Regions from separate parts of the Halomonas sp. 3D7M genome, predicted to be linked through region 1. Evidence: predicted binding sites of a transcription regulator. Region 1 holds the regulator's gene; the other holds the start of a gene.
What was found. The regulator FliA, encoded in region 1, starts transcription of late flagellar genes. The targets are predictions, from matches to a motif close to CTAAAGTTNNNNNNNNNNCNGCCGATA.

Region 1 (16,133 bases):
ACCCCGACAAGTTGATTAGCCATCCGGAACTTTCGCTAGCAGAAGGCGTGATTAAGGGCTGGGATCGGCGCAATATTTATTACTTTACCCAGCTCCAGGCGCTGGCTAAACATTACCAGTTTGAGCTTGAAACGCCATGGATTGAGCTGGCCAGCCATGAGCGTGAGATTATTTTAAATGGCAGTGGCAGCGAACAAATTCCCTTTGTCTATGTGGGGGACCGTGGCCGCAAGGTGACGCGCGAGCACGCCTTTGAAGGCGTATTACCCAATATGCAGCGCCGCTATCGGGAAACCGAATCCAACATGGTGCGTGACGATCTGGCCAAGTATATCGCCGTGCAGCCCTGCGCTACCTGTGGCGGCTCGCGGCTGCGCAAGGAGTCACGCCATGTGTTTGTCGATGACCATAACATTGCCGATATTGTGCATTTACCTATCGGCGAAGCGTGGCGCTACTTTGCCGAGCTTTCCCTACCGGGCCGCAAAGGCGAAATTGCCGACAAAATCGTTAACGAAATTCATGCCCGCCTAGAGTTTTTGGTCAATGTCGGGCTGGATTATCTGAACCTTGAGCGCAGTGCTGACACGCTCTCAGGCGGTGAAGCCCAACGGATTCGTCTTGCCAGCCAAATTGGCGCGGGGCTAGTAGGGGTCATGTATATTCTTGACGAGCCTTCTATCGGCCTTCACCAGCGGGATAACGACCGCTTATTGAAAACCTTGGAGCGCCTGCGGGATTTGGGTAATACGGTGATTGTCGTCGAGCATGACGAAGACGCGATCCGTGCGGCTGACCATGTCCTGGATATCGGCCCAGGTGCAGGTGTCCATGGCGGTGAAATCGTCGCCCAGGGCACCCCTCAAGACGTGATGGACAACCCCAATTCGCTGACGGGCCAGTACTTATCGGGAACACGGGAAATTGCCGTTCCCCCCTATCGCATTCCTGGCAACCCTGAAAAACAGTTGGTGGTGCGCGGCGCGACTGGCAACAACTTGCAGGACGTCACCATCAGCCTCCCGTTGGGGCTGTTTATTGCCGTCACGGGGGTTTCCGGCTCGGGCAAGTCGACGCTGATCAACGGCACCCTGATGCCGATTGCGGCCCGCGAGCTTAACCGCGCGACTACCTTGACCCCGGCTCCCTATGAGAAAGTAGAGGGGCTTGATCAGCTTGATAAAGTGATCGATATTGACCAGAGTCCTATCGGTCGTACGCCGCGCTCAAACCCAGCCACCTATACCGGTATTTTCACCCCGATTCGTGAGCTGTTTGCGGGCACTCAGGAAGCGCGTTCGCGGGGCTACAAGCCAGGCCGCTTCAGCTTTAACGTTAAAGGCGGCCGCTGCGAAGCATGCCAGGGCGAAGGTATGATTAAGGTAGAGATGCACTTCCTGCCGGATATTTATGTGCCTTGCGATGTGTGTAAAGGCAAGCGCTATAACCGCGAAACGTTGGATATCCACTACAAAGGCAAAACAATCCACGAAGTGCTGGCCATGACGGTAGAAGATGCTCTGGAGTTCTTCAGCCCAGTGCCTGCTATCGCTCGTCGTTTACAAACCCTGTTGGATGTAGGCCTTTCCTATATTCGCCTAGGACAAAGTGCCACCACCTTGTCTGGCGGTGAAGCGCAGCGTGTCAAACTGGCCCGTGAGCTAGCCAAACGTGACACCGGAAAAACACTTTATATCTTAGATGAGCCAACCACCGGCCTACATTTTGAGGACATCCGTCAGCTACTCACGGTACTCCATCGCCTGCGCGACCACGGCAATACTATTGTGGTGATCGAGCACAACCTGGATGTGATCAAAACGGCCGACTGGATTATTGATCTTGGCCCAGAAGGTGGCTCTGGCGGTGGGCAAATTATTGCCGAAGGAACCCCAGAGCAGATTGCCAAGCAGAGCGTTTCCCATACCGGGCATTTCCTGGCACCATTGTTAAAACGCGGTAATCGTGTCAAAAAAACCGCCTAGAGCCACTTCCAGGGTGGGTTGATACTCACCCTGGAAAATGACAGCGATACGCTTGCCCCTCCCCCTAGGACGACAAGAGAGCAGAAAAGACCAAGCAACATAGGACGGCTCTGTTTATATTAAACAACAACGCGGCTTGTTAATCGTTGCTAATCTTTCAGGAGAAGGAAGCTGTGGATCAGGATAACAGCTGCATTATTAGTCACTTCAGTCACTACTGCTCACTCACTGAAGCAGAAAAAGCACTATTAATCGAATTGGAAGAGAGCCCTACTGATATCAAAGCAGGTTCACTGCTGTGGGAAGTTGACGCCCCCGCGAATGAGTTTTGCACCTTGCGCAGTGGCTGGGCTTACTCCTATCGACATTTAGAAAACGGCGATCGGCAAATTCTGGAAGTATTTTTACCTGGCGATATTATCGGTTTGCGAGAGTTTGCGTTTTCCAGGCGGCTGGAAAACGTGCGCATGATTACTGACGGCGTGGTCTGTCATTTCCCCCATAAGCGCATGTTAGAGCTGTTTCGTCAGTCACTAACGCTGACCTCGGTGATGTTTGCTATTGGCAGTCGCCACCAGGCTCTACTCACGGAACGGCTGATCAACTTAGCGCGGCGTAGCGCTAGACAAAAAATGGCCCACTTTCTCCATGAAATGTATCTACGCTTACGCCAAACCAACCATGACATCAGCGGACAGTTCCGCTTGCCACTTTCTCAAGAGCAGTTAGCCGACATTCTGGGCTTAAGCCCTGTTCATGTGAGCCGCACGTTTAGTGCATTGAGTGAAGATAGCTTGGTATTCCGTGACCGTCATAACGTCACTATTCCCGATTTAAAGGCCTTGGCTACCGAGGGGGAATTCGACGACTGTTATTTAACCGATAACGTCAGGCCGCTACTTATTAGCGCCTGAGCCTTAGCGCCTAAATCAGCGGCAGGTTTTCTGTTCTTAAAACTTTTTGTTCTCAAAACAAGCAACGCCGCGTGGTTCTCTAGACCACGCGGCGTTGTTCGTTAGCGTTCTAGTGGGCTTATCTGGCTTAGCCGCACTTAGACCAACCGCAGCCTGCGTAGCAGGTTGGACAGCCATCCATCATAATAAGCTCACCGCGACACTCAGGACAGTTACCCACGGTTGCAGGGCCACTGCCTTCAGGCTTTTTTACGGCGTTTTCTTGCTGCTCAGCGGCACCGCCCAGCGACTCCACGGCTCCAATCGCCGGGCTTGTGTCTGGCTCGTCGGCCGGTGGCTGCCAAGCATGGCCATGCTGCATACGGTGCGCATAACGCTCTACCAGCAACTCTACCGGTACTTGGTTACCATCCTGATCCAAGAAACCGCGCCGATAAAGAATCTGCTGGATCGACCAAGCAATCGCCGCCACTTCGGAATCGTGGAACATAGGCTTGTTCCAACGGTTCATACCACAGCGCACTAAGCCTTTATCCCACGCCACTTTGCGTAAGTCAGCCACCGCTTGGGTGACATAGCCCCCACGCGCAGCAAGGGAAAGACTACGCATCGTCGCCGTAATCCACTGATGTTCGCTGGAAAGCTGTCCTGATGGGAAAAAGAACTCGACCGGGCGCTCAATCACCACACGTCGGCCACCTACCACGCCTTCTACCGGCATAAAAGAGACCAGCAGGTAAACTTTTTTGCGGCCTTCCGCACCCACGTAAGAGATCTTTTCGGATACCGCTTCTAACGTTCCCTCTGGACGCGAGGGGATCCTGACCGTTAGCGGGTCTTCTTCCGGTAGCTCAGGGGCTGGCGTTGTTTGCTCCTGCTGCTTGATACGGTAACCAACGATTTTTGAGGTAATTTCTACAGCCATGGTGTTCTCCACTTAGCAAAGGGTGTCGGGCGATGTTCGTAGCAAGGCGTAGCCCGCCCTTACCATTTGCCGTAGGTGCCCTCTTTTAAGGCATCAAACAGGTTGGCGGCGTTATGCTCTTCACCGTCATAAACCACCGTTTCATCGCCGGCCAGCTCTAAGGTTTCGCCATTTTCCAGTTCAAACACGTAGGTGGTATTTTTTAAATCATCTTCGCGTACCAGAACGCCCTGAAATGCCTCTGGGTTGAAGCGGAACGTGGTGCAGCCTTTTAAGCGACTCTCATACGCCTGGAGGTAGAGATCCTGGAATTTCTCAAACGGGAACTCTGTCGGCACGTTAACTGTTTTAGAGATTGCCGAGTCAATCCACTGCTGAGCGGCCGCCTGCACGGCCACATGCTGCTCAGGCGACACTGAGTCTGCGGTAATAAAGTAGTCGGGTAAATCGCTTTCCACCGCATCGGCGGCAATAAAGTGACGATAAGCGGCTAACTCAAACGAGACAACCTCAACCTGCTCTTTGGTTTTCTTACCCGATTGAATGATATTGCGGAAATAACGGTGCGAGAACGAGGGTTCAATGCCGTTAGAGGCATTATTACCCATCGATAGCGAAATCGTACCAGTGGGCGCAATAGAGCTGTGGTGGGTGAACCGTGCACCATGTTCCGCCAACTGTGTGACCAACTCAGGATCGAGCTCAGCCACTTTCGCCATATACTGGCTATAGCGGGCATGCAGAATACGTCCTGGTACTTTATCACCCACTTCATAACCATCGGCAGCGAGTTGGGGGCGCTCACGCATCATCTTCGGTGTAATCGTATGCTCTTGCTCAAGCACAGGCGCCATGCCTTTCTCTTTAGACAGCTCTAGCGCTTGCTTCCAGCCTTCCAGCGCGAGGTGGCGGCTAACTTCTTCGGTAAAGGCCAGCGACGCTTGAGAGCCATAGGGTATTTTAAGCATGGTCATCGTTGAACCAAGCCCCAAAAAGCCCATGCCGTGGCGGCGCTTGGCTTCAATCTCACGCTGTTGCTGCGGCAGTGGCAAGCCAGCAATTTCCACGACGTTATCGAGCATGCGAGTGAAGATCGCTACCACCTTGCGATAGCGTTCCCAATCAAAGCGTGGCTTGTCACTAAACGGCTCAATCACAAACTTGGTCAGGTTGACCGATCCCAGCAGACAAGCGCCTTCTGGCGGCAGCGGCTGCTCGCCACATGGGTTGGTCGCGCGGATATCTTCGCAGAACCAGTTATTGTTCATGCGATTGACTTGATCAATCAGAATAAACCCAGGTTCAGCGTAGTCATAGGTCGAGGACATAATGGTGTCCCACAACTCGCGCGCTTTAATGACTTCAACGACACGGCAAGCCACGCGGCCTTCATCGTCGACCGTATAGCCCTCTTCAATGACGGGCCAGTCGCGATAAATCAAATCACCCGCTTTGACATCGTCTTTTTCACCAGGGTGCAATGGAAACGCCAGCGGCCAGTCGGCGTTGTGCTTCACTGCTTCCATAAATTCGTCGGTAATCAACAGGCTAAGGTTGAACTGGCGCAGACGACCAGCTTCTCGCTTAGCTTGGATAAACTCACGAACATCAGGATGACCAACGTCGAAGGTGCCCATCTGAGCGCCTCGACGTCCACCTGCGGATGCCACGGTGAAACACATCTTGTCGTAGATATCCATAAACGCCAGCGGCCCGTTAGTGCCAGCACCAGCGCCAAACACAAACGCTCCCTTATGGCGCAGCGTCGAAAAGTCGTAGCCAATACCGGCGCCAGACTTCAACGTCATGCCAGCATCAACGACGGAGTCGAGAATATCGCGCATAGAGTCGCGAATAGTGCGCGAAACCGTGCAGTTAATCAGGCTGACCGCAGGTTTGTAGGCTTCAGCGCCCGCATTGGAAAGGATTCGTCCGGCAGGAATAGCGCCGTTTTCTAACGCCCAGCGGAATTTTGGCAGCCACTCGTTAGCATTGTCACCTTCAACCGCCGCTAACGCTCGCGCGACACGCTCAAAGGTAGCACCCACATCCTGATCAACAGGTTGGCTATGGCGATCTTTTAACCGATATTTAGCATCCCAGATATCTTTTGAGGGAACCTGTAGTGGGACGTCATTCGAAGTCTTCATAGCCTTTGCTGCGGTGCTCATGTCGCGAAACTCCTTCACAACGGGGTGAAATTAGCGCTCAAAACGGTGCGATTATACGTTCTGCGACTATGAAGTATAGACTTGACTTTACACTATATGCGGCATTTTTCTTGTTAAAGACTACTACATATAGAAAAATCAGCGCGTTACCTTTTGCTTATCTTCAACAAACGATAGGCTAATGTTTTTCTTGTGCGATGCCACCCCTATGCCTACTTTAAAGCCTTTTGCGTTAGCGGCCTTCAGCGCCCTACTTTCCAGCACTGCGCTGCCTAGCATGGCAGCAACGTTCAATATTGATGCCGAACAGCCCCACGATCATTGGCAGTCAATGGCGTTAACGTTAGGCAGTGAGCGGCACTTTCGCGCCGTGGAAACTCATAGCTATTCGGATGCCACCTTGAGTTTGAACGCAACCCAAGGTGTTTGCGACTTACCATGGCTGGAAATGCGGGTCACGCTGGCTGAACAGCAAGGCGAAAGTCGCGCGGTTAACTTAGTGCCTACCAGGATCCGGGTGGATGATACGCCTATCATTGATACCATGGCCGAGTTTATTACCGAGCGTGGCGATGATGGGTTTTATGCGCACTTCTACCTAAGCGACCTGCAAACATTAATGGCGCAAATGAGCCAGGGAGAGCAGCTGTTTATTGGTTTCGATCAACAGGATAGCGACCCTTGGTATATGACCTTTAGTCTTGACGGTGCTGATGATGCCATAGCGAGAATACAGCGCTTATGCGACCGCGCCGACGACCAATGATAGCGCGTGTCACTGCACGCTTTTGTCAGCGATTTCAACGCGGTTACGCCCATTATGTTTAGCTCGGTACATCGCAGCATCGGCCCGGGCGATGATAGTCTTGCAGCTATCATCGGGCTGCCATACTGCGACACCGATGCTGACCGTTATCGGTTGGCCCAAGCCCTTCACCTGCAGTGTTGCCACTAGCCCACGTAATCGTTCAGCAAGCCCTTCGGCGGCTTCAATACTGGAGTGGGTCGCCAATACCACAAACTCTTCCCCTCCCCAGCGCCCCAAATGATCACAGCCCCGCAGTGAACTTTCCACCATGCGTGCTAGCGAAATCAGCACATCATCGCCCACGCTATGGCCGAGGGTGTCATTGATCTGTTTAAAATGGTCGACGTCAAATAACAACAGCGCGAAAGCCGCCCCATAGCGTTTTGCTGCTACCAGCTCTGCATCAATAGCCTGCTCGATGCGGTAGCGGTTCCACACCTGAGTGAGCGGGTCAAAATGTGCCAACTGCTCTAACCGCTGATTCGCTTCTGCCAGCGCTTTACGCTCGCGCTCCAGATGCATATTGAGCGTGCTGATCTCATAAGCAGAAATGGCCAGCGTTAAATCTTCTCCTAAATCTATCGCGGCTAGCCGCTCAACCCGTTGCCAGGCTTCGCTTTTTCCTGTGACCTCCTCGCACCACGCGTCAGAAGGCGACATCATCATAGGTGGCAGGGATGCTGAAGAGGGCTGCATCGCCCAGTAGAGCGTTTCCACTTGCTCAGGACGAAAAAACATCAGCCAGCCGCGCTGAGCAGGATCGGTAGGCAGCGGCACGGCGAGTACTCCACTCTGCTCTAGCATGTCTAAAGAGCATGTTAGCGGCTCTTTGGCTGTCTCTTGGGTACACCATGGGCCACTATGGATATGGGATTTTTCAATCCGCGTGACCAGTTGGCCGATCGTTTCCGGCTTGGGCGTATTGCCTGATTGATAGATACTGCCTTTCACCCATAACGCAACGCCATTGGCACGAAAGAGCGACTTCCATGTCTCGGCATGCTCCGCAAACAGCTGATAAGGCCCCTGAGGCTTTAAGCGATTATTACTTGAAAGCACCAGGCTATCTTGTACGCGCTGCAAATAGCGCGCCTCTTGGCGAGCTCTCAGCAGTAACAGCCGCTGCGTAGCCATTTGCACCAAGGTGCGTACCGCATCTCGTACGGGCGGCGCTACGGGGTAAGGCGCTGCCGAGTGGCAGAATAGCAGCCCCCAAAGGCCGGTATCTCCCTGCATGGCCACGCTTAATGCGCCGCGCACGCCAAGTCGCTGTAAGTACTGTTGACGCTCAGGGGCAGGGGCACGCAAGAAGCTGTCACTTACATCTACCACCACACTCGCTGGCAGTAAGTGCTCGTAGGGTGCTGCGACATCTTGGATCAGCCGCACCGGATGGCGCTCATAGGCACGCCGTAATGCAATGGGGAAGTCTTTGGCGGGAAAGCGTTGCCCTAACAAGGCAGGCAAACGAACCGCCGCTAATTCGACACTCGACTGAGCGCGCCCTTTAGCTAACGACTCGGCTACGATCAAACCATGCCAGTCACTATCGAAATGGCATACAGACACCCGGTCATGCCCGGTTAATTCTTGTACCGACATCACTAGGTAATCAAGTAGCTCTTCTTGATGGGTCGCTTCCGCTAAGCGCATCAGGCGTTCGTTCACCGTGCCAAGCAGACGCTGCTTACCGAGGGAATGAAGGGGTTCTATCTCAACTAACACATGCGCACCGGCACGGTAAGCATGTAACTGGAAACGGTTTGATCGAGCGGGACACTTAAAGGTGAGAGGCCCCGGCAAACGCTGCTGACCTTGGAGCTCATAGCGTACGCGCTGGCTTAAGCGCTTGCCTAGAACGCTGGAGAGCGTTGCGAGACGCCCTTCAGGAAGGCTTACTCTCAGCAATTCAACAAAGTTGCTACTAAATGCCTGTATGCGCCGACAGTCAGCATCGAGCACCAGTAATGCACCGAACGACTGTAGTAGCGAGTGATGCTTCGACACAGAGATGGCCTCAAGAAATCTCTTTACCCCTCAGTCTGCTGCCTTAGCAACAGTTCAACGCGCCGGTTGGCGGATCTACCTTCCGGCGTTGCGTTACTTTCCATGGGTTGGGTATCGGCGTAACCGACTGCCCGCATACGTGAAATAGCAACTCCCTGGCGCTCAAGATACTGGACCACCGCAATGGCGCGCCCTACCGAGAGATCCCAATTTGAGGGGAAGCGAGAGGTAGCAATGGGAACATTATCCGTATGCCCTTCTACTGAAATTTGCCCCTCAAAGGATGCTAACACTGCCAGAAGGCTTTCTAACACATCTTGCCCCTGGGGCGTTAGTACGGCATCACCGCTAGGGAAAAGCAAGCTGTCGTCGATGCGCAGCGTAACACCTTCTTCACCTTGAGAGACACTAACCCCGGGGATATTAAGCTCAGTCATTCGCGGCTTGAGCCCGCTGTGCCGAGGATGGATACCGGTTGCTAAGCTGGCCAACGGCAGCGAGGTGATAGCACTTACAGAATGCATTCTATCGCGGTCAAAGGCTTCCCCTCCCCCCGGCGGGGTCAATGCAAGCAGTAAGACAAACAGCGTGATTAACAGCGTTAATACGTCTAAATAGCTCGTTAGCCAACCTTCATCGCCCTCCCCTGACACAGTGGGCAATTCCAGTGCGTGCCGTGAATCACGATCTAGCATAGCGCTATCCTTTTGCCGCAGAACTAACTGTTGGCCGCGGTTTTACAGAGGCATCACGGATCTCGTCATGATAATTAGCCACAAAGGAGTTGAGCGTTTCTTCAATAAAAGAAGGCAGCCGCCGTTTAGTAATTAGCGAAATGCCCTCCAGCACCATGTTCATGGTGATAAGTCGCTCTTCCGTGCGCCGCTCTAGCTTGACGGCAATCGGTTTGAACACCAGGTTGGCGAGCAGAATACCGTAGAACGTTGTCAACAGAGCCACCGCCATGCGCGGGCCAATAACGTCAAGATCGCCCGCATCCATCACTTCCAGCATATTGACCAAGCCCACCAAGGTACCGATCATGCCAAACGCGGGCGCATAGGTAGCCATAGTACGAAATATCTGCGCCTCAGCATGCTCCCGTGCTTTTAATCGTGCGATGCGCCAGCGCAGCATATCGAAAATTTCGTCCTCTTTCGTGTTAGCAATCACCAGTTGAATCCCGGTGCGCAAAAAGGGGTTACGGGTGTGCTCTAGCTCCTTCTCAACCGCCCTGACATCGCCTTTGAACCACAGGCGCGCCATGGAAACCAGTTCGTTAATATCATCACGCACATAGGTGTTTTCACGCCGAAACACCAATCCCACCAGGCGCACCACGCGTAGCACTTCTTTCAGCGGATAACTAATAAAGGTAGCCGCCAAGGTGCCCGTTACCACAATGGCTAGCCCCGGCAAGTTGATAAAGCTTTCTGGCGACTCTGCAGTAAAAAACAGCACGCTTACCAGCAAAAGCATGCTGGCAAAAATACCGATCAGCGTAGATGGGTTCATCAACGGCTCCTCGCCGGTTATTCGTGATTAATAGTGGCGTTAGGTGGTGTCATATAAGCGAGCGCGAAGCCTGCTAATCGCTTGGCTGTGAAGCTGGGAGACACGGGATTCGGTCACACCCAGCACCGCCCCGACTTCTTTAAGGTTCAGCTCTTCTTGGTAATACAACGCCATCAGTAGCTTTTCACGCTCAGGTAAGGCATCGATCGCATCAATTAACGACTGACGCTGCTGCTGATCTAACAACTGATCGAAGGGCAGGTTAGTGGCTTCCTCCTTCGCGGACTCGGCCCCTTCGGCCACCAGTTCTTCAAAGGGCAGCAACTGGCCACTGTTCGTATCGTTGAGCAATTGCTGATACTCACTAAGCGGCATATCCAGGTCACGCGCGATCTCACCCTCTTCCGGCGGGCGCCCTAACTGCTGTTCAAGGCGACGCACCGCATCATCCACGGCTCTGGCAGAGCGGCGTACACTACGCGGCAACCAGTCACGTGTGCGCAGCTCATCCATCATGGCACCGCGAATACGCTGGCTTGCAAACGTGGCGAACGTTGCCCCCTGGGTCGCATCAAAACGCCCTAGTGCTTCTAATAAACCCACCATGCCAGCTTGAATAAGATCATCCAACTCAATACTTGCGGGTAGTCTTACCTGCAGCGTTAAGGCCTGACGTCTTACCAGTGGCATACCAGTGCCGCAGGCCCCTCACCCTGGGGAATAGCACTGATGGTGCCGTCCGCACCAATGGATACTTGCGCACCTTGAGGCAAGGCAATGGGGCCACCTTCCCCCATTACCGGACGCCCAACACTAAGCAGTACGCCATCACTATCCAGCTGCAGGTCGCCCCTGCGGGTGTACGCCTCAGTGCCGTCTTCTCCTAGCACCGCCATCCAGGCATCATCCTGCATCGCGATATCGAGGGTTCGACCCGTGCGTTCAATAGGGCCCTGCGAAAAATCGGTGCCTGGGGTGGTCGTCACCGCCGATACCCGCGTGTCGAGTAGCCCAGCGCCCTCTACCGGGACTGAACGCGCAGCTTGCAACTGAGCGCGAAAGCCTGCGGTAGACACATTCGACAGGTTATTGCTAACCACTGCCTGCTGGTCCATTGTGTGTTTGGCGCCGCTCATGGCGGTGTATAGCATACGATCCACAACTGACTCCTTAGCGCAGCATCACGCCATTATTACGAGTGACTACAGGTTAATAATGGTCTGCAGGAGCTCGTCCTGGGTACTGATGGTGTTGGAGTTAGCTTGGTAAGAACGCTGCGCCACAATGGTATCTACCAGCTCGCTGGCCAAGTCGACGTTAGACGCTTCTACTGCTTCCGCTTGGATCTGACCCAGACGACCGGTGCCAGGCGCCCCCAGGTTTTCCAAACCAGAGGTATTCGTCGCCGCCCACAAGTTGTTGCCCAGTGGCTGAAGGCCTTCCTCATTACGGAAACTGGCTAGCGCAATCTGGCCCGCAGCACGGGTTTCACCGTTGGTGAAGTTACGCTGGATAACGCCTGTTTCAGTGACGGTAATACCGGCCAGTGCACCAGAGGTGAAGCCATCCTGGTTCAGCTCTTTTTGCAACGAGTCTGCGGCAAACTGAGTAGAGCCATTAAACTTAAACTGGATATCCAGAGCGGCTGCATCGACGCCACCGGGGATGCCACCAATAGTGACGCGAGTTTCATCTGTTTCTGGATCTTCAGTTACAACTGCACCTCCTGGGTTGGCGCTCTCTCCAATACCCGTAACAACTCCCTGCGCATTGGTTTGCAATCTACCACTTTGGGTAAAGTCCAATGTAAAGCTGCCTCTGGTTACCCCGTTAGTGACGGCAGTCACATTCCATTGATTACTATTGTCGCCCACCCTTTCGAAATAGGTAGCAACATTAACCGCATTCCCCAAAGAGTCATAAGAAGTGAAGTTATTGGAAAAATGATAGTTCAATGGTGTGACGACAGGAGGGTTGGCCTCTGCGTCAGCATCACTTTCTGAAATTTCAACAGTATTTAAATCTTGGCCACTGACTACCCTGGCATCCAGGTTTAATAGCGCATTTACTTCGGTGGTGGCTTTAGCTGGAATATCATCAACGGGCACATTTAATGCCTGCGGGGCGCCGCCTACCAATACGTTTGAGAAAGGGAACGCCTGCTGGTCATCGGTATCTACAGTAATGCCGCGATCCATACCGTAACCCATCAAGCGGTCGCCCTGGGCATTAACGATATCGCCAGCAGCGGTAATGCCGAACTCACCGTTACGCGAATAGCCGACTTCACCGGTTGGGCGCTCTAGCCGGTAAAAGCCTTCACCGGAAATCGCTAAATCTAGGTTACGCCCCGTGCTCTCGATACTGCCCTGGGTGAAATTCTGGCGCACATCTGACACCTGCACACCAATGCCCCGCGAGGCTGCAAACACATCAGAGAACAGCACGTCAGAGCGCTTGTAACCAACGGTTTGCGAGTTAGCGATGTTGTTACCCGCAGAGTTTAGCTTCTCTGATTGCGCGTTAAGCCCAGCCACTGCCGTTGTAAATGACATAATACGTTCCTCATCAAAACGTCTTTTTCATTAAGACGTTCTTGCTATAAAAATGTTGTTTTACTTACAAGTTACTTAAAGAATCTGTTTAACTTGATTCAACTGAACCTGTCCGTAAACAGCCCCTAAATCCAGCTGAATATTTCCACTACCATCGTTAGGGGTCACACTATTAACAACCGCATAGTTCAATGCGGTTGAGTCTAGTGTTTCACCCTCAGCATCTTGAGCCTCTAGCTGAACCGTGTAACGACCACTGGCAGCGGCTTCGCCCTGTTCGTTTTTACCGTCCCACTGGAAAGACTGCACACCAGCCTCTACCGCACCCAAGTTATAGCGTCTGATCACCTCGCCACCTTGGCCAACAATCACTGCGGTAAGCTGGTCGGCGGGTTTAGCAAGCTCGACACCAAACGGTGTCGTATAAGACTTTCCTTCACTATCCTGCTCTAGCATGACCTTGTTGCCAGGCACCATCACACCTTGGCCAATCAAGCCACTTGCTTGCAGTGCTTGGTTGGCATCCATTTGGCTAGTAATGCTCTGCAAAGTGGTGTTCAGCTCTTCAATCCCACTTACCGTATTAATTTGTGCGATCTGGGAGGTCATTTCCGCATTCTCCATCGGATTCAGCGGATCTTGATTCTGTAGCTGAGTAATCAGCAGCGTTAGAAAACTGCTACGCAACTCATCTGATGCGCTCTGCTTTAACTGGGAACCACTGCCGCCGCCATTAATTGCCGAAAGTGTTGTCGGGTCGATTGTGCTCATAATTAACCCTCACCCAGTGATAGCGTCTGCACCATCATCTGCTTCGTTGTGTTGAACACTTCTACGTTGGCTTGATAGGAGCGCGACGCCGAGATCATGTTGACCATTTCATGCACAGGTTCAACATTGGGCTTGGCGACATAGCCTTCTTCATCCGCAGCAGGATGGTTTGGCATGTATTGCAGACGTAGCGGAGCGTCGTCTTCCACTACCTCAGTGACACGTACGCCACCGACGCCATATCGATTATTGTGCGCTTGGGTTTCAAACATCACTTGTTTGGCCCGATAAGTCTCTCCATCAGGGCCTGCAATGCTGTCGGCATTGGCCATATTGCTAGCGGTAACATTCATACGCTGCGCCTGGGCGCTCATGGCCGAACTAGCAATATCAAAGGCTGAAAACATCGACATAGATTACTTTCTCCTACCGCTCGGTTATTCCGGCTGCATCGCGTTTTTCAGGCCCTGAATTCGGCGATTCATGATGGTGAGTGCGGCTTGGTAACGAACAGCATTGTCTGCAAACTGTGTCCGCTCACGATCCATATCGACCGTATTGCCATCCAAGCTGGGCTGATCGGGGATGCGATAAAGCAGCTCTGCACTGCCTACACCACGCCATGCTGGGCCTTCACCTTGCAGATGATGTTCTGACGTTCGTGCAAGCGTCAGTGCGCCATTTTGCTGTTGCTGTGGCTGGCTGCCCGCAACGGCCTTCTTTAACTCACTGGCAAAGTCGAGATCGCGCGCTTTATAGTTAGGCGTATCGGCATTGGCAATATTGGCTGCCAGCACGTCATGACGCGCTTGACGCAAGCCCAGTGCCTGCTGGTGATAGTTAAAGGCAGATTCAAGCTGATCAATCATGCCAATCCTCGTTCGCTGAGAGGCAAATTAAAACGGATATTATTGATGATGAATAATAGGCTTCGCTTCGTCAGCCTAAAGCATGGAACAGCTGCCGTTTACACCAGCATTTCATATGATGCACAGGGTACTTTTGCACTACACTGCACGGTTGATGATTATCATCTGCTTCCCTTCGATTGAGCGACTCTCCCATGCCACACCCGCTGCGCCCAACGCGATCCTATCTGGCGACTCTTAAGCAAATACTTTGCCTATCACTGCTCAGCCTTGGCTTTTCATTTCACGCGCATGCGAATAACCAACTGTTGATGGATACCGTTCAGCAGTTTCTTTATCAAGAATCTCAATCGCTTGGGCAGGAAGTGTTGATTGATATCTCACCTCCCTCTGCACATTTGCCTGAGTGCATTGCACCCGACCCCTTTTTCCCGAATGCTAATCAATCCCCTCTCGGGCGTGTTTCGGTCGGTGTGCGCTGTGGCGAAAATCGTCGTCAAGTGCGGTATATTCAGGCGCAGATTGATATCATTGGCAGCTACGCTGTGGCTGGCCAGGATATTGATAGGGGCACGCTCATCACGAGTGATATGCTGACATCACGAGAAGGCAATCTTGGGGATCTAGCCGCCCAAGCACTTACCAACCAAGACGATATTATCGGTATGGTCGCACAGCGTCCTATTCGTAGTGGCAGCACTTTCCAGCCCCATTACCTTCAAGCGCCTCAAGTGGTGAAACGAGGGCAGCGCGTCACTGTCATAGCAGAAGGCGCTGGTTTCCGAGTGTCACGCGAAGGAGAGGCCTTGTCTGATGGTGCACAAGGCGAACGTATCCGTGTGCGCTTTGATACGCGGGAATTAGTCACCGCACGCGTCATTGGTCAAGGAACATTGGTGATAGATTTTTAATCTAATGCCTAAAGTCCTTACTACCCAGGCCGATAGTAGGTAATACAGCGCATGCCGCACCAACGTTGACGATGAGGCAAACAACGTGAAAATCGATAACATTAATCCGTTGCTACGTTCTAATCAGGCGCAGCAGCGTGATGAAGCACAGAAAATAGGCGGCAATAAGCCAGCCGAAGCAGACAGCGCGACACGATCAGCAACGCAACTTAGCCAAACGCATACGGATAGCTCACACGATATCGATACGGCAAAAGTTGAGGAAATTCGCGAAGCTATTCGTGAAGGGAAGCTAGAGATTCGTGCGGATCGCATTGCTGATGGCTTAATTGCTAATTTAAAAGATTTATAAGCGAACTATTATGGGTCTTTCACGACTGCTCTCAGATCAATTGCAACGCCTTGATGAATTAGTGCTGCTGCTCTCAGATGAACAAGCACAGCTCACTAAGGGCAGCATTGACGGCGACGCTCTCGCTGCTATAGCCCTAAAAAAGCAGGCGCTGCTAATTGAGCTAGAACGCATTGAGCAATTGCGCCGAAGCGTGCAAACAAAGCTTGGCTATGCAGACGGCGCCCTTGGCGCCAAGCAAGCCGCTAACGATGCTGGCTGCTTGGCTACCTGGGAAAGCTTGCTCGAAAAAAGCGAACGCGTATCACGCATGAACGAATTAACTGGGCAAATGCTATCGCTTAGAATGA
Region 2 (8,653 bases), on a different contig from region 1:
AGCAACAAAGCCACAGGTCAGGCTAACCCACATCGTACCAATCGCCACCACTAGCGCGAGCGTATAAGTATCCATACTATTTTTATTATCCCTGCGGCACCCGCAGCGCCTCTAAGCCTCAGTCTATAAAACACCCTGTTGTTGCTAGCACGGCCCAAAATGAGCCTGCTAAGTGATTATGGTAGAAAAGCGCGTCATCACAAGCCACCCTTGGTCTATAGCACCTTTCAAGCTACCCCAACATCACTTGCGTATGCACCACGCCGCTATACCCGAGTAACCCACCGCACCGTCATTCCCGAGTAACCCTCCGCACCGTCATGCCCGAGTAACCCACCACACCGTCATTCCCGAGTGGGGTTATCGGGAATCCATTCTGACCTTTGCCCGATACTACCCAGCAGCCTGCCTCACCATGGATTCCCGCTAAGGGCATGCGGGAATGACGAACCTGGGGCGTAACCTCTGTGAGTGGCGGGTGCAAGCTACCCCAACATCGACTTAGTATGCTCGCGCTGCTGCTTCACCGCACCATCTAATATACCCAGCAGCTTTTCATAATCCTCCGGCATCGCTTTATCCATGCCGGTGTCTTCAAAGCGTTGTAAAGTGGCTTGAGTGTCCGCTATGACAGTTTGCAGCTCATCGATAACGTGTTGTTGTTCTTCATTAGTCATACGTCACCTCAGTAAAAAAAACCGGCCCCCAAAGGGAGCCGGTTTAGTGTACTACTTAGTGATACAGCAAATGCTCTATCGAAACTAAGCCTCAGATTAACCCAGCAGTGAAAGAACGTTCTGCGGAATCTGGTTGGCCTGTGCCAATACAGAAGTACCAGCCTGCTGCAGGATCTGCGCGCGAGTCATATTGGCGACTTCTACCGCGTAGTCAGCATCTTCGATGCGCGAACGAGCTGCAGAGAGGTTAGTCTCATTGGTGCTCAGGTTGGTAATGGCTGATTCAAAACGGTTCTGCACAGCACCCAGCTCAGAACGCAGGCTGTCCAAGGCTTCCAGCGGGTTTTTGGTGGCGTCCGCATCGCTAAGCGCTTCTTGAGTCAGATCACCATCTTCGGTAATGAAGATTTCATTTGCAGCACCATCAGTGATCTTGCCATTGTCATTAACATAGACAGAGGCAGCAGCTGAATCGGAAAGAGTGAAGTCTCCTTCAAACCCGGAAGTAAAGACAGCTGCGCCGCCACCACCGAGGGCATCAGTCACCGCATTAGCGTTACTAATATTATACTGATTAGCAGCTGTACCTTCACCGTCTAAGTCTACATCGTAAGCGTTAGTTGTATCGTCTTGAATCTGATTCTGAAGATCTTCAAAGGCGATGGTTTCGTTTTCAGTATCTACTCCGGCGCCACCGTTCGCACTATAAACCGTATCGTCTGCAGTAGTAATGCTACCAGCAGTACGGCCTCCTTCAGCAAGCTCACTGACCAAGTCTTCAATCGTAGCGACAGGATCGCCGCCCGTATTTGTTACGCTTAGATCAGCAGAACCAGCGGTACCCGTCAGGTATAAGTTTTCGCCTGTAGAGGCAAGCGTTAGTGCACCAGAAGATGAAACGTTAACTTCTTTGACTCACCAGCGCCTGGTGTTAGGCCAAGATCGGTGGCTAAGTTACCAGCATTTCCATCTACAGCTACGCCAGCACGGTCGAAGCTGAAAGTGTTAGTGTCAGCGTCGAGAGTGTATACAGTATCGGTAGTACCCGGATCTAAAGTAATTTCAGCGCCATCTTTCAGATTCTGGAACACATCACCAACGTTAGAAGCGGTGTTGAACGCTGCGTTTGTACACTCGTTCGAGGTGCCAACTTGTTCAAAGTCATTGGCACGTAGGTCTTGAATCGACGCAGCTTTATTGGCGGTACCCGTACCGTTCACATTAAAGCCGCCTAAATTCAATGTTTCAGCATTGATCTGCTGTAGGTTGACAGAAATGGTCTGGCCATCGTTAGCACCTACCTGAATTTTCAGGCCGCTATCTTCTGCCAGCACTTTAGTGCCGTTGAAGTCAGTTTCTTCAGAGATACGGTTAATCTCATCCAGACTCAGAGTTAGTACCGTTTTGAGCCTGAACAGACAATTCACGAATACGCTGCAGGTTGTCATTCACCTGATTCAGCGCGCCTTCAGCGGTTTGCGCAATGGAGATACCATCGTTAGCGTTACGCTGAGCCTGGCCGAGACCGGTGATCTGTGAAGAGAAGCGGTTAGCGATGGCTTGGCCAGAGCTCAAACGCTCCATAGAGGTTTGCAGCGAGTTTTGTGATTTGGACAGGTTGGACTGGCCAATCATGGAAGTAATGTTGGTATTGATCACTGACATGGTGTGATTCTCCTTGCATGAACACTGGCCGGAAGGCCTGCTATTCGGCCACTTTGTGCGCCGTTATTAGAATTAACGGCACAGTGAGAAGAATCTTTAGGGCGGTTAGTAAAAAAAAGATGTAATGTTTGGTAACTGTAGGGTGAGAGGCTTACTTTTACGTGGGCAACAAAAGGGCGGCTTACGCCGCCCATTGCGGGTGCCTCGCTTCGCTCGTTACACCGCACTACTTATCTGTGGCTACTCAACCGAAGCGTTAAGGTTATTTCTTGCGGCCTAACTGATTATCCAGGGCATCAAACTGCTGGGCAATCATCGCATCTAGCTGACCGAACTGGGTGCGGTAGCGGGAGATGGTGCCTTCAATGGTTTTTTCCATACGCTCGAAACGGTCGTCCAAGCTTTTAACACGGTTTTCCGCGCCGCTAATCGCTAGTTTTACCACGCCATTGTTGCCCAGCATCTGTTCGATTGTAGTGTTTAGCCTACCCGCCATGCCGTCGCCCTCGTTTTCACCGGCAAAAAAGTCATTGAGGGCCTGGGGGTTATTGGCAACCAAGTCATCTAGCGTCTCCTCATCGACCTTGAGCTTGCCATCTCGCTGCAGAGTGATGCCTAGCTGGTTAAGGGTCGACAACTCACCGCCTTCTACCCCGCCGGTTAATACACTGCGCAGCCGGGATTCGATGGTGCGCACGGTGTTATCGCCCAATAGCTCGCCAGCGGTTTCGCTATCGCCGGTAAAGCTAGTGAGCTTGCCAATGGTGCCTTTTAAGTCGTTAAACGCTTTTACAAAGCCATTAATCGCTTCGCGCTGCTTTAGCGTGTCGCGCTCAATATTAATGGTGCTGGAAGCCGTTTCGCCGTCCACGATATTGAGTTCAGCAAGATTTAGCGTTACGCCTTGAATCGCGCCTTCAACACTGTTTTCTGCACTACTAATCGCAATGCCATTAACCGTAAGCGCGGCATTTTCACCTGGGCGTTTTGTTAGCGCATCTTCAGCAAAGGGGCCGGGGAGCACGGCGCCATTGGTATCAACAAAGCTAAAGCTTTCAATAGAAGCGTCTGCGCCAGTGGTTTTAGAGCTAAGTGCCAGCCGGTAGCCCGTGCCATCATTGATAATCGTGGCGTTAACACCAGCTTCTTTATCAGCGTTAATGGCATCACGAATATCTGCAAGGCTACTGCCTTCTGCGATGTTGATATCGACGCTCTCCCCATCGCCAAAGGTCAGCTGCATTGCGGTGGCCCCTTGTAGATCCAGGGCGGCGTCCCGCTCTGCCACGCGGTTTGAGGCCAGCGTACCAGAGGTGGCCAACTGGCTGACCTCTACCCGGTAGCTGCCCGGCAGCGCATCAGCGGCAGCAGTCGCTTTAATGGCATCGCCACGCACATTGGCGGAAAGGCTTTGGTAGAGCTTGGGGTCATTGATTTTGGCGACCGCATCTTGAAACGAGTTCAGCGACGTTTGAAGTTGACCGAAAGCAGAAATTTTCGCCTGCTGCTGTTTCTTTTGAAGCGTAATCGGCGCGAGTTTGCCTCGCTCAGCCGCTTGAAGCTGATCAAGCAAACCAGTGAGATCAAGGCCAGAACCAACGCCAAGAGAGGTTATCGTCGCCATGCGGGGGTATTCCTCAGTGCAAAAGGCTAAACCACAAGACCCAGGCACGCATGCGCACGCCCGTTTATTTAATAGCACTGCTATCGGCAGAAAAGCGCACAACTTTAGCGCCTTTTCGCGCTTTCGCCGATTTTCATACTTTTTTACTAGAAATGAGAATTTTCTAATGAAAACGCCTGCAGGAAGCAGGCGTTAGCGTAGGCGTTCAACAACCACCAAATTACTTTAGCGACTATTTACGCCCAAGCTGAGCGTCAAGGGCATCAAACTGCTGGGTTAAATAGTTGCTGGTTTGGTTCATCTGGGCAATCATGCCGTCTAACTGGCCGAATTGAGTGCGATAGCGGGAAATGGTCTGCTCAATAGACTGCTCCATATTCAGATAGCGCTCACCCAGAGATTCTTTGAGGCTTTCCGCACCGCTAATCGCCCCCGACACTCTGCCGTTGGAACTAAGCAGCTGCTCTATTGTGGTGTTAAGCTGCCCCGCCATGCCTGACTCATCCGCATCGCCAGCAAAGAAGGTTGAAAGTGCCTCCTGATTATTGGCAATGGCGTTATCAAGCTTGTCGCTATCAACTTCAAGCGTGCCATCGCGCTGTAAAGAAATGCCGATATCGCTGAGCATGGAAAATTCGCCTTCCACGCCACCGCTGAGCACGCTGCGCATGCGAGACTCAACGATACGGACAGTGCCATCACCTAGCAGATCACCCGCAGCACCGGTTTCAGAATTGAAACTGGTCAGCGCGCCGATGGTGCCCTTGAGGTCGTTATAGGCATCGACAAAGCCCGTAATCGCTTCACGAACAGCGCGTGTATTCTGCTCGACTGCCACGGTGCTATCGCCCTCATCTTGAAGGTTAAGCGTCACGCCTTGAATCGCCCCTTCAACCTGATTGGTAGGGCTGGTAATAGCAATGCCATTCACCGTCAACGCGGCATCGGTGCCTGCTTGCAGGGTGTTATCGGTGTCGGCGGCGAAGGGCGCTGTGCCTGCATCAGAAAAGCTAAAGCCGGTAATAGAGGCATCCGCACCGGTTTCGCTGGAACTAAGCGCCAGCCGGTAGTTGGTGCCGTCGTTCACAATGGTGGCGTTAACGCCTGAATCCTCACTGGCATTAATCGCATCGCGAATATCTTCCAGGCTGCTATTCGCACCGATGGTGACGTCTTTACTGGCCCCATCACCGAACGTGAAGGTTAGCGTTTGCTCAGTGGTCGTTTGCGGCGCGTCCAGTTGATCAACACCTGTGGAAGCCAGCGTGCCACGAGTAGCGAGTGTATCAACGGTGACATTGTAACTACCGGGCTGCGCTTCGCCATCTGCCGTGGCAGTAATGGCATCGCCTCCCACATTCGTGGAAAGGCTTTCATACAGCGCACTGTCGTTTAACTCAGCGGAGGCAGTTTGAAATTGGGAGAGCGCACTTTGCAGCTGACCATAAGCAGAAATCTTGGTCTGCTGGGTTTCCAGTTGACGCTCTATAGGCTTCAGCTTCCCTCGCTCAGCATCTTGCAGTTGATCCAGCAAGCCGTTGAGGTCGAGCCCTGAGCCAATACCGAGTGATGAAATGGAAGCCATAAGTTACTGCCCTTTTTTTAAATAACGCCCAACACGCTGGCGCTGCTCATACGTAAGAATGTGATTTATATTTAATACTATCGACCATTAAAGCTTAGACTTGAGCCTATTTGGCTTTTTTTACGTACTAAAAAGTAATGAATTGTAAAGAATGACGCTTACATAAAGCTAAAAAGGCATAACACCATCAATTTTAATTAATACTTTTTGCTTTTCCCCTAGCGGCCCACATGTTGAATTATCTAGATGACAGAAATATGTCAGAAAAAGGTCGGCGGTTGCTTTGACACCAATCCATCATAGACCTTGGTCTAATACCCGCATTGCTTTATAATGCACTGCAACAAGCCCATTTTGGGGCTGTTTGCAGGAGAACGACTTATGCCTTCCGAGGTGTCACAACCCGCATCCACCGTAGTGTCTGCCGCTTATCATGTGCAGCGCAGCCTACGCCACTGCCTTTCTACCGTTGCCGAGCTGCTTTACGATAACGGCCATGTGCTCGAAACCATTACCTTGCCGCAGCGTGGCCTCGCCCGACGCGAGCTGGCTCATTTGAAGGGGCATTGCCCTAGTTGGAAAACATGCCAACGGGTGCTTGAAGAGAGCGGTGCCGCTGAATTTAATGATTACGACCGCTTCGTACTGACGTCTATGGGGCGGGAGCTAATGTTTGATATGTTTGGTCAGGGTGCTGCCGACTGCGCGTAATCGCGTTTGCTTTGCTCTGCACGTTCTAAATACGACGCTCTAAATACGACGTTTTAAATACAAAGCGCCCGCAGCCCCTTGAAAAAAGAGCTGCGGGCGCTTTTCTATTAGCGTGATGTGCTTAGCGCAGTCCAAGCAGCGATAGAATAAACAGCACAACAACGATTAGACCAATAATATAGATAATGTTACGCATAACGGCACTCCTTGCTTTTGCGTTTAAAGGCTTGCTTCAAAGAAAGCAACACCTTGGGATAACATTTCCAGCCTAGCAGTGATTGATAATGTTTGCGTAATTTACCCTCGGCGGGTATTAACTCACTCGCTTAAGAGACAGCCCGACGATTCGTCTCACTCCCCCTTATGCCCAAGACTCATGAGATACAGCGCTGCCGCCAGCGCCAGCACCGAAAGCGCGAGGTAGATGGCTTCCAGTGGCGTCGTGAAACGGATATCCACCACAGCGCGGAAAAACTCAATAATTACCGCCAAAATCACCACGCGGGCAATCTTGTCCTTGAGTTGATCCAGTGAGCCTACGTTAAACGGATGCTTGGGATAGCGCACTTCCGCCTGGTCGATCCGGGAAACAAACAGCCGATAGATACCTAGCCCAAAGATCAGCAGCACAATCGCTATTAAATAAACATCAACGGCGATGATGATGTCCGGCACCAGGGTGTCGTGGATATCTTGAGAGCTATCCACCAGGTAGTAGCGCAGTACGTCACCCACCACGGTTAAGATATCCAGCGTGCCAACAATAAACAGCATCAGTGAACCCAACAGGCTTGGCACTACCGCCAGCATTACTAGAAAGCGCGAATTCCAAAGCACCGTTTCAATCCGCCGCTCCCAGGAGGATTGTTCACGGGGCGTTTTGGGCGCAGGCGGCAGTGCTGAATGTGGCGATGGTGAGTTCGATGATGATGACTCAGACGGTGCTGGATCAGACATGGTGCGTGCTTGCTCCTTTTAAAAAGCCGTCAGCTTAGGCGGCGCTAGGATGATCGTACGCGAACTTATAGCACGTTGATCAGCACAACCGTAAACGTAACTCCGGTGAGTAGAAAACCCAGCGAGAGCATAATGCCGTCTCTGGCGACTAAACCTAAACCAAACAGGGTAAGCGCCAAACCCGCGCCGTTGGCGCTAAACGGAATAAACTCCATCGGCGGCATGGCTAGCGCGATAAGCAGGCACATCACGGCGGTGACGCGTATCCCGATATAGCCAGTCATCCACGCTAGGCGCACACCTAGTAAGCTATCAATCCATGTGGCGGGCTTTTTCATGTAGTGAATAGCTTTATCGAATTTGTTTCGGGCAATAGAGCGTTTTACCAGCCATTTAGGTAACCAAAAAGTTTCCCTGCCGATTAATAACTGAACGGACGTGAGCAACACCAACGCCGCCATAAGCGTTGGCATACCGGGAATATCACCGATGATAGGCGCAAGTGTGATTAGCCCAGCAAGCAACAATAGTGGCCCAAATGAACGCCTGCCCACCGCGTGAACCACGTCGTCTACGCTTACCTTGGCTTTTTCACGCTCCATTCGCTCCATGGTGTTAATCAGTTCGGTTAAGTTCGATGCATCCTGCATATCACTCATTGGCGTTTCTGCGCTCCGAGCCCTGTATCAATGGGTCTATTAATGGTTATGTCGACGGCTGGGGATTTCTGCTGAGCCGGAAGGGAGCCGCTAGGCCTGGGGCGTGCTGGCAAGCTTGCTGCGAATAAAATCACTATGGCTAACGTGTAAAAGATCTGCCAGCCGCCGGATACGGTGCTCTTCGAGCGGGTCGATACTGCCGTCTGCCCAAGCAAGCTGCCACATTAACGCTACCAACTCGCAGCGCTGCTCATAACCGTAGTGCTCTTTTATCAGGCTAACAAACTGGTAATGATCGACGGCATCATCCACTTCTGCTTCCGCCAACGTCATTAACTCGTTAACGTCGCTGTCACTTAAGTGGTAGCGGCTGATTAACATCTGCTTCAGTGCGGCGCGTTCAGCATCGCTTTTATCGTAATCGGCACGCATGACTTCACAGAGCAGCGCCGCCGTTGCGAGTTCTAGCGTCAGGGTTTGATTATCACGCTGCTCAGGTTCTGCCAGCGCGCGTTGGAAGAAATTGCTAATGGCATCCAGCACGGTTTCTCTCCTGTTAATAAACCTGCCACTTCGACTGGCGATATGGCACTTAGTGCCCTTTACGCCTAAGCGCCCACCCTCACCTCACTATTCACCAATCACGATTCACGATTCACCAATCACTCCTTACGCTTCGCCAACTGCTCTTTTAGCTGCTTGGGCACTTGCTTGATAATCAGGCGATCCTGGTTTTCATCGTACTCAATGCTGGACCCGAGCAGGTGGGAGTCAA

Region 2: a site for FliA is predicted at 5,630-5,656, ahead of fliD (flagellar filament capping protein FliD). Genes of this name have one in related genera too.

What each region holds. Positions count from the first base shown of each region.
Region 1 covers NZ_JABUZF010000095.1:997-17,129, reverse strand. The annotation lists gene uvrA (excinuclease ABC subunit UvrA) at 1-1,985, shown strand, start outside; gene INT22_RS03855 (Crp/Fnr family transcriptional regulator) at 2,159-2,899, shown strand; gene INT22_RS03850 (ribonucleoside-diphosphate reductase) at 3,027-3,824, opposite strand; gene INT22_RS03845 (adenosylcobalamin-dependent ribonucleoside-diphosphate reductase) at 3,884-5,995, opposite strand; gene INT22_RS03840 (hypothetical protein) at 6,204-6,761, shown strand; gene INT22_RS03835 (sensor domain-containing diguanylate cyclase) at 6,771-8,810, opposite strand; gene INT22_RS03830 (OmpA family protein) at 8,834-9,505, opposite strand; gene INT22_RS03825 (motility protein A) at 9,510-10,325, opposite strand; gene INT22_RS03820 (RNA polymerase sigma factor FliA) at 10,365-11,015, opposite strand; partial or broken gene INT22_RS03815 (flagellar basal body rod protein FlgF) at 11,015-11,485, opposite strand; gene INT22_RS03810 (flagellar hook protein FlgE) at 11,528-12,880, opposite strand; gene INT22_RS03805 (flagellar hook assembly protein FlgD) at 12,956-13,651, opposite strand; gene flgC (flagellar basal body rod protein FlgC) at 13,654-14,064, opposite strand; gene flgB (flagellar basal body rod protein FlgB) at 14,089-14,520, opposite strand; gene flgA (flagellar basal body P-ring formation chaperone FlgA) at 14,715-15,431, shown strand; gene flgM (flagellar biosynthesis anti-sigma factor FlgM) at 15,517-15,783, shown strand; gene INT22_RS03780 (flagella synthesis protein FlgN) at 15,794-16,133, shown strand, end outside.
Region 2 covers NZ_JABUZF010000212.1:3,183-11,835, reverse strand. The annotation lists gene INT22_RS12060 (hypothetical protein) at 1-75, opposite strand, end outside; gene INT22_RS12055 (hypothetical protein) at 486-677, opposite strand; gene INT22_RS21910 (flagellin) at 774-1,451, opposite strand; gene INT22_RS21905 (hypothetical protein) at 1,556-2,104, opposite strand; gene INT22_RS21900 (flagellin N-terminal helical domain-containing protein) at 2,055-2,342, opposite strand; gene fliD (flagellar filament capping protein FliD) at 2,605-3,966, opposite strand; gene fliD (flagellar filament capping protein FliD) at 4,199-5,551, opposite strand; gene INT22_RS12030 (hypothetical protein) at 5,933-6,262, shown strand; gene INT22_RS12025 (YqhA family protein) at 6,614-7,219, opposite strand; gene INT22_RS12020 (exopolysaccharide biosynthesis protein) at 7,285-7,878, opposite strand; gene INT22_RS12015 (tellurite resistance TerB family protein) at 7,969-8,421, opposite strand; partial or broken gene INT22_RS12010 (nucleoid-associated protein) at 8,541-8,653, opposite strand, start outside.